4 regions of the Sphingobium sp. DC-2 genome follow, and region 4 is predicted to be linked to each of the others. Evidence: riboswitches for the same ligand, from Rfam matches in the RefSeq annotation. Region 4 holds a riboswitch; each other region holds the start of a gene.
The links. A riboswitch is a leader RNA that binds a small molecule or an ion and turns the genes downstream of it on or off. The one in region 4 is predicted to bind cobalamin.
Positions count from the first base shown of each region.

Region 1: it holds a riboswitch for cobalamin, as region 4 does, so the genes downstream of both, ET21_RS0109185 (TonB-dependent siderophore receptor) here and ET21_RS0120705 (DUF1636 domain-containing protein) in region 4, are expected to answer to the same signal.
Region 2: it holds a riboswitch for cobalamin, as region 4 does, so the genes downstream of both, ET21_RS0111625 (TonB-dependent siderophore receptor) here and ET21_RS0120705 (DUF1636 domain-containing protein) in region 4, are expected to answer to the same signal.
Region 3: it holds a riboswitch for cobalamin, as region 4 does, so the genes downstream of both, ET21_RS0113500 (TonB-dependent siderophore receptor) here and ET21_RS0120705 (DUF1636 domain-containing protein) in region 4, are expected to answer to the same signal.

Region 1 covers NZ_JNAC01000043.1:87,019-89,216, reverse strand. The annotation lists gene ET21_RS0109195 (HdeD family acid-resistance protein) at 1-33, shown strand, start outside; gene ET21_RS0109190 (YdcH family protein) at 148-333, shown strand; cobalamin riboswitch at 533-790, shown strand; gene ET21_RS0109185 (TonB-dependent siderophore receptor) at 966-2,198, shown strand, end outside.
Region 2 covers NZ_JNAC01000051.1:197,045-199,242, forward strand. The annotation lists gene ET21_RS0111625 (TonB-dependent siderophore receptor) at 1-898, opposite strand, end outside; cobalamin riboswitch at 1,114-1,360, opposite strand; gene ET21_RS0111630 (amidohydrolase) at 1,591-2,198, opposite strand, start outside.
Region 3 covers NZ_JNAC01000057.1:166,420-168,617, reverse strand. The annotation lists gene ET21_RS0113505 (molybdenum cofactor guanylyltransferase) at 1-257, opposite strand, end outside; cobalamin riboswitch at 325-549, shown strand; gene ET21_RS0113500 (TonB-dependent siderophore receptor) at 717-2,198, shown strand, end outside.
Region 4 covers NZ_JNAC01000114.1:333,907-336,104, forward strand. The annotation lists gene ET21_RS0120700 (OprO/OprP family phosphate-selective porin) at 1-687, shown strand, start outside; cobalamin riboswitch at 759-955, shown strand; gene ET21_RS0120705 (DUF1636 domain-containing protein) at 1,140-1,547, shown strand; gene cobT (nicotinate-nucleotide--dimethylbenzimidazole phosphoribosyltransferase) at 1,544-2,198, shown strand, end outside.

The sequences.
Region 1 (2,198 bases), on a different contig from region 4:
CCGGCCGATGTCCCGGCCCAGGCGGCGGTCTGATGATGGCGGGGAGGAAGGACGCGCCAGAATAATGGAAACGGCGTGAACTTCCTTCCCGTCTCAACGATGCGCCCGGAGCGGCGCGAACATCCTCAACTTGGCATGGAGATGACGATGTCCGATTATCATGTGAGCTATTTGCGGCGAGAGCATGCCCGCCTCGACAGCGAAATCCAGAAGGAGGCGGCCCGCCCCTATCCCGATGAGCTGCACATCGCCCGGCTCAAGAAACTGAAGCTCGCGCTCAAGGACCAAATGGAAGGGCTTTGCAACATCACCGGCGGCAGCCGGGTCGCCTGAAGGTGCTGGGCGGGGAGAAACGCCCCGCCCTCACTTGCCCCATAGGCGAGCAGATCGCCCCGCTTCTGCTGGAGGCGATCGGGAGATAGCGGCCAGTCCGCATCCTCCACCATGCGCATTTTCATCATCGCTTCCATCACGGGCTTGCCCTCAACAATCACTGGCGATATCTGTGCCGCCGTTCGACAGGCCTCGCCTGCCGGACATTGATCGCGCCGGTGCTCCGAGAGGAGCTTAAAATGGGAACGCGGTGCGGGCTGTCCAGACCTGTTCTGGCTGGCCCAAATCCGGGGCTGTCCCTGCAACTGTAAGCGGTGAGCGCGATGCATATCGCGGCTGGGCATATGTCCCATCCGCAGCCACTGGGCCGGACGCTAAATCCTGCGAGGCCTGGGAAGGCCATGCATCAAGCGATGACCCGTGAGCCAGGAGACCTGCCGGCGTCTGGTCGCTCTTGCCCTGGTCCAGGGGATGGCCGAGGCACGGTGATATTCCGTCTGAGCGACGCATGTGCGGCGGGGGCCGCATCGACCCAAGCGACGGCGCCGGGGGCGTCGCGCTGTCGCGTGGGCCGGCCGTTCGCGCGGACGCCCTCGCTCGACGTCGATGACGCCAGACAGGGTTTGTTGATCATGACTATTTCCAGATTTGCGCTGTGCGCGGCCACCAGCCTGGCTGCGCTTTCGTCCGCTGCCCATGCCGCGGAGGCCGAACCGTCGGACACCATCCTGGTCACCGGCCTGCGTGCCGAAACCAGCCTGGACACCGTTAGCAGCGGCAGCCGCCTGGGCCTTACCGTCTTCGAAACGCCCGCCAGCATAGAGGTGCTGGACGGCGACGCGATCCGGGCGCGGGGCGACATCTCCATTCAGGAAGCGGTGAGCCGCGCCACCGGCATCACCTTCCAGGGATCGCCAGGGAACGGCAATACGGCACTGGCGGCGCGCGGCTTTTCGGGCCACGGATCGGTGCAGTTGCTGGTCGACGGCATGCGCCTGTTCGTGGCTTCGGGCACGCTCACCTTCCCGGTAGATCCGTGGACGGTGGAGCGTGTCGACGTGCTGCGCGGCCCAAGCTCGGTGATTTCGGGCGAAGGCGCGATCGGCGGCGCGATCAACGTCATCATGAAGAAGCCGGTGACGGATCGCACGGTCATGCAGGCCCGCGTCGCCTATGGGTCGGACAATGCGGTGCAGATCGCGGGAGACATTGGCGGCCCTATCGGCGGCGGTCTGTCCTACCGCCTGACCGCCAGCGCCACACGATCGGACGGCTGGCTCGACCGCAACAGCGAGAACCAGAATCTCGCCATTTCAGGCGCGCTCCGCTGGGATGCCACGCCCACGCTCAGCTTCACTCTGGCGTCCGACTATGGCAATGTTCATATCCTGCCCTATTTCGGCACGCCCCTGAATGATGGCCGGTTCGACAAGCGTTTTCGCGAGATAAACTTCAACATCACCGACAGCGAGAATCATTTCCGTGATAGCTGGACGCGCCTGTCCACGGAATGGCAGGCTTCGGATACAGTGACGCTGCGCAATGCCGCTTACTACCTCCAGTCGAACCGCGATTATCTCAATGCAGAGAATTACCGCTTCTCCCCCGCGACCGGGCTGGTGACGCGCGGCGACTATCTCAACATCATCCACCGGCAGGACCAATATGGGGATCATGGCGACATCACGATCCGCACGCCATTGGGCGGATCGGTGGAGAACAGCCTGCTCGTCGGCTTCGACGTCAATCGCATCAAATTCCGCCACATCAACAATTCGCCCTATGGCGGCAGCTCGGTGGTGGACCCGTTCGATTTCGATCCGGGCAGCTTCATCTCGCCGGTTCCGACGACGCTCGGCTTTCGC
Region 2 (2,198 bases), on a different contig from region 4:
CGGTCACGGCGTTGGTCCAACGACCGTCGAGAGCGGTCAACTCGGCGCGAATGAGGCCGTAGAAAGCCTTGTTCTTGAAATGGACGCCGGGACTGTCGACAGTGTAGCCAAACAGCGGGCTGCCCGGATCATTCTCGCTATCGTTGGTATCGGCGTCAGTGTAGCTGTAGCGTGCGACGCCGGTGACCTTGAAGTTGTCCGCCGGCGACCAGATCAGCTTGGCGGACAGGCCTGCGCTGTCCGATCCCACGTCGCGGGTGCCATAGCGTGCGGTCGGCGTTCCTTTGGTGTGGTAATAGGAGCCGGAGACGGCATAATCGAGGTCGCCGGTAACGCCAGCCGCGCGGAGCCCGCCAGTGAACGTGCCGAAAGAGCCGCCCTCGGCCCGGGCCGAGAAGCCGGGCGCTTCCGCGCCGGTCAGGGTGATATATTGGATCACGCCGCCGATCGCGTCCGACCCATAGAGGGAGGACTGCTGGCCGCGCAGCACTTCGACCTTGGCCTCTGGATCGGCGATCAGCGTACCGAAATCATATTCGCCATAATAAGGATCGGAGGCCTTGATTCCGTCGATCAGGACCAGGACGTGATTGCCCTCCGAACCACGCACGCGGATCTGGGTCAGGCCGCCGATCGCGCCGGTGCGGTTGACCGCCACGCCAGGCACGTCGCGCAGGATATCGGAGATGATCCGCGTCTGGCGCGTTTCGAGCGCTTCTGCGTCCAGCACCGTTATGGAGGCGCCGATCTGCTTGACCGGCACCGCCTCACCGGAGCGGCTTCCGGTCACGACGATGGTGTCGCCATCTTCATTCCTGGTGGGTTGGCTGGGATTGGATTGTGCGAAAGCCGGCGTCGCCGTCAGAGCCAGCAGAGACAGATATTGGATCGACTTCATGTTCGTTCCCCCCGCGCCTGAGCTTGGACGGCGGGGGCAAACCGGCACATATCGTCAGGGCTGACCTGAAACGGTCAACCAGGCGCACGAACGGTCGGCCTGCGACGGCGGCCGGGCGCATGTCGCCCGCAGACGCAGACCCTCACGGCCCCAGCCGCTTAGGTTCGTCGCTCAGACGGAGAAGTACCGTGCCTTGACCATCCCCTGGACCAAAGCAAGAGCGACCTAGCGCCGGCAGGTCTCCTGGCTCGCGGGTCATAACTTGATGCACGGCCTTCCCAGGCCTCGCAGGAATTAGCGTCCGGCCCAGTGGCTGGCGGTTCGGGACAATCCCATCCGCACATGTGCATCGCGCTCACCGCTTACAGTTGCAGGGACAGCCTCGGATTGGGATGGATTTCGCCATCCGCACCGCGTTCCCTATTAAGCCCCTTTCGGGGCACCGGCGCGATCATTGCCCATGCCGGGATACGGCATGAACGTCCCGCCAATATGCTGTTGGTGCTTGCAGCGCAAGACAGCTTTTGCCGAAAGCTGTCGTTCGCGAAACTGTTTGCGAGCGGCCGCTTTGCCCCAACGCCCGGTGAAGTGGCCCCTCGCCGGAGGCGAGGAGCCGACAATTCAAAATGGCGAAGTCCATCGTGTCCCGCGTTTCCGAGCCGATGGGTGCTGGTGTTTGCACACCGACGGCATCAGTTGCCCCCGTTCTGAGCCAGTATTGCGGTTACCAATGCCGCTGCGCCATTGCGGATAGCTTGGCGGGCAGAAGGTGCATAGTTGGGCGAGTGATTGGTGGGCGGGGCAATGCCCTTCTCCTTGTAGCCGTTGAGCACCGTAGGATCGTCGCCCCCGATCATGAGATAGATTGAAGGAATCCCTGCCGCAGCGAACATTGAAAAATCCTCGCTGCCCGAAAAGCCAGGCGCGGAAGCCGGCATGGAGACGACACCCTCCCCGAAGACCGATTTCAGGGGCGGCGTGAGACGCGCGACCAGCGAACTGTCGTTGCGGGTCTCGGCCGTTCCATAGGGGCGGACAATCGAGGGCGGCGGCGCCCCCGCAATCATCGCGACGCCCTTGGCGGTCTTTTCAACACCATCGAGCAGAAGCGCGCGAACTTCGGGGGTGAAAGAACGCAGCGACAGCCGCAACGTGGCGGTGTCCGGGATGATATTGCCGACCGTGCCTGACTGGAAGGCGCCGACGGTGATGACACCGAATGCGCCCGCGTCCTTGCGCCGGCTGATGACGGATTGGACGTCTGTCACGAAGTTGGCGCCCATGACGATCGGATCGATCG
Region 3 (2,198 bases), on a different contig from region 4:
TCAAGTCCTTCGGCCCGCGCATGATGCAGCGCCGCGTTCAGCCCGCCCAGCGGCCCCATGTCCGGCACGGGCCGGTCCGCCAGCCCCGTCATCCCCTCGACCGTCCGGCCGCAGACGACCACCACCTCCACATGCGCCCCGATCGCAGCCGCCGCATGCTCCAGCAGAGTCCGCCCGTCCGGCAGCACCGCAGCCGCCTTGTCGCTCCCGAACCGGCTGGAACGCCCACCGGCCAGCACCGCGCCCAGCAATCGCATTCGTCCACTCCTTGGCAGAACCCGTCATTTCCCCTATGGCGCGCCGCGTGGGCGGGCAACCGCTCACATGAAAGAAGATCGCGCCGGAAAGGGAATGCGGTGCGGGCGAGCCTTCGCCCAATTCCGCGGCTGTCCCTGCAACTGTAAGCGGCGAGCGCGATGCACTTGGTAACTCACGCTTTCGAAAGGGGAGGGCGCGGGGAACCGGCCACTGGGCGCGAGTCCGGGAAGGCCCGTGCATCGCTGCCCTGACCCGCGAGCCAGGAGACCTGCCGGCGCATGGTCGCTCTTGCCTTGGGTCCAGGGACAGGCCCAGGCACGGTGTTTTTCCGTCTGAGCGACGAAGCGGCGGGGGCCGCATCGGTGCGCGGGGCGGGCTGGCGTCTCCTTGTCTCGCGCACCGGCCGCTCGCGCGGAAGCCCTGGCCCTCATGTCGCATGGCGCTCAGGGAAGACAATCATGTTGAAGACAAGCATTTCGCTCATCGCGTTCCTCGCCGCAACGCCTGCCGTCGCGGAGGAATCGGGGGAGATCGTCGTCACCGCGCTCGGCATTGAGCAGCCGACGGACGAGGTCGGACAAGCGGTCACCGTCATTGATGAAAAGACGATCGAGACCCGCCAGAATGTCAGCGTCGTCGATCTGCTGGCGACCACGCCGGGCATCCGCTTCAACCGGACGGGCAGCCTCGGCAATGTCACCAGCGTGTCGGTGCGCGGCGCGGAAACGACGCAGACGCTGGTGCTGATCGACGGGGTCAAGGTCAACGACCCCAGCGGCATCGGCGATCAATATGATTTCGGCAATCTGCTGGTCGGCAATATCCGCCGTATCGAGGTGCTGCGCGGCTCCAACTCCATCGCCTATGGCAGCCAGGCGATCGGCGGTGTTGTCAACGTCATGACCGGCGTGCCGGGTGAAGGCTTCGGCGGCAAGGCGTCGGTCGATTATGGCTATGCCGACACGCTGAACGCGAAGGCGGACGTATCGGGCACCAGCGGCATCGTTTCCGGCGGCGTTGGCGTCGCCTATTTCAGGACGGACGGTATTTCCGCCGTCTCGCCCGGCTTCGGCGGATCGGAAAAGGACGGTTATGAAAATGTCACCGGCAACGCCCGGTTGAAGATCGCCTTCACCGATGATGTCAGCCTGGACCTTCGCGGCTATTATATCCATGGCGATCTTGACTATGACAGCTTCTTCGGCGCGCCTGCCGACAGCCCGGACGTCGCCCGGTCGAACCAGTATATCGGCTATGCGGGCCTCAACTTCGCACTGCTCGACGGCACGCTGACCAACCGCGCGGCGGTGACCTGGTATCGGCAGGACCGCGATTATTATTTCCTGCGCGGCACTGATCCCGATTTCGGCTATTCCGGCAACAATCTCCGCTTCGAATATGAAGCCGTCTATCAGCCCGCCGACGAAGTGAAGCTGCTGCTCGGCTATGAGCATGAGCGGCCTGACTATGAATTTTTCGGCTTCGGATCGCGCGAAAGCCACAGGGCGAACATCGACAGCGTTTATGGCCTCGCCGTGGTGAAGCCGCTCTCTGGTCTGTCCGTGACTGCTGGCGTGCGCCGCGACGATCATAGCCAGTTCGGCGGGGCGACCACCTTCGGCGCCAACGCCAACTATTCGCCCAATGGCGGCGTCACCAATTTCCGCCTGAGCTATGGCGAAGGGTTCAAGGCGCCTTCGCTCTATCAGCTTTACGACACGTACAGCGGCAATCCCGCCCTGAAGCCGGAACGCTCCAAAAGCTATGACATCGGCTTCGACCAGAATCTGGGCAGCGACAAGGCCGTGCTGTCCGTCACCGGCTTCTGGCGCGACACGCAGGACCAGCTGAATTACGACAATGCGACGTCCACTTATGAAAATCTGGACCGCACCCGCGCCAAGGGCGTGGAAGCGGAACTGACGCTGCGGCCCGTGGAG
Region 4 (2,198 bases):
GACAGCGCCGATTCGCTGACCAATGACGAGGATGGCGACGAGAATGACAGCTACAGCGTCGACGGACGGATCGTGCTTGCGCCGCGCATCGGCAAGACTCAGCTGCATTTCGGCGCATCCGGCCATTGGCGGGACCTCAACCGTCTGTCGGATGAGCCACTGCGCTACCGCCAGCGCCCCTATCTGCACACGGTCAACACGCGTTTCCTCGCGACGCCAGCAATCGATGCTACGGGCGAAAGCCATTATGGGCTGGAGCTCGCGGGGACGCGCGGGCCGCTCTATTGGGCCGGTGAAACGCACTGGCTGCGGACGAAGCGGCCCGGCCTTTCGGACCCGACATTCTTCGGCGGCTATGCTGAGGTCGGCTATTTCCTGACCGGCGAGACACGCGCCTACAAGAACGGCATTTTCGGCAGCACCAAGCCCAGGCAGGCCTTTGGCGACGGCGGGATGGGCGCGCTGCAACTCACCGCGCGCTATGACTATCTGGACCTGAATGACAAGGATATCGTGGGCGGCACCCAAAATGCCTGGATTTTGGGCCTGGTATGGACGCCGATCGAATATCTCCGCTTCAACCTCAACTACGCCCATCTGCGCTACACCGATGCGGCCATTCCGGCGGGCACCGACCGCGATTACAGCGCAAATGTCGTGGGCTGGCGCGCCGAACTGGACTTCTGATCCGGCGGGGCATGGCCGGGCAGGGCCCGTGCCCCGCATCTAGCCGCTTGCGGCGTCAGCCCGTCCGCATTATCAGCAGCGCCGCGACAGGTTCCCCATCAAGGGGATGAAAAGGGAAGTCGGGTCAAAGCCCGCGCTGCCCCTGCAACTGTAAGCGGAGAGCGTACGGCCATCATGCCATTGGAACCCCCCGCAGGGGCTTTCCGAGAAGGCGGCCGGACGCACCGACCCGCGAGCCAGGAGACCTGCCTGCCGCAGTCGTTCTTCGACCGGACAGGGTGTGCCGGACGAACGGGGATATCCCTCGCTGAGCGACAGCCATCGCCTTGCCGGTGCGGCCGTGCAGGACGCGTATCGCTGTGCGCCCCTGCTTCGTCCGTCCGCAAGGCTGTTTGCGGTCGAAGCGGGGAGCCGGAAATGACGATCCATGATGTGACGCGGGGGCGCGGCTGATGCTGCGCCGGGTTGAGGCCGGGGCGGCGGTGGTGGTCTGTTCGACCTGCCGCCTGTCCGCCGGCCAAAGGGAAGATGGGGAAGGGCGGCGCGGCGGCGCTTTGCTGGCGCAGGCGCTGCGTTCCGTCCAGGCAAGCGACAGCAGCTATGCCGCCGTGGAGGTCCAGGAAATGCCCTGCCTCTTCGCCTGCCAGCGCCACTGCACGGTGCATCTGCGCGCGCCTGGCAAGGTGGGCTATGTGCTGGGTGACTTCACGCCGGATGAAGAAGCCGCGCGGGCGATACTCGACTATGCCATCCGCCATGCCGCCAGCGACGAAGGCGTGGTGCGCTATGCCGACTGGCCGCAAGGGGTGAAGGGCCACTTCATCGTGCGGACCCCGCCTGAGGGATTTGTCTGCACATGACCCGTTTTCGCGATCGCGCGGCATTCGACCGGGCGCTGGCGGCCTTGCCCGGCCCCGACATGCTGGCGAGGGAGGCGGCCGCGAGCCGTCAGGCGTCGCTGACGAAGCCTGCGGGATCGCTAGGGCGGCTGGAGGCGATCGCGCTGTTCATGGCGGGATGGCAGGGGCGCGAACGGCCACGGGCAGAGCGCATCCGTGCCGCCCTGTTCGCTGGCAACCACGGCGTTGCGGCGCGCGGGGTGAGCGCCTTTCCGCCGGAAGTGACATCGCAGATGGTCGCGAATTTCCACAATGGCGGCGCGGCGATCAATGCGCTCGCCGCCGCGTGCGGGGCGGAGCTGGTGATCGTGCCGATCGATCTGGACCGGCCGACTGCTGATATTTGCGACGGCCCGGCGATGGCCGAAGCGGAATGCCTGGCGGCGATAAATGCCGGTGCGGCGGCGGTGCGGCCAGACATCGACCTGCTGCTGCTGGGCGAGATGGGCATCGGCAACACGACGCCAGCCGCCGCCATTTGCGCGCAGGTACTGGGCGGGGAAGCCAAGCAATGGGCAGGCCGGGGCACCGGACTCGATGCGCGCGGGCTGGAGCGCAAGCAGGAGGCGGTGCGTCGCGCGCTGGCGCTTCATGGGGAAGCATGCAGCGGCG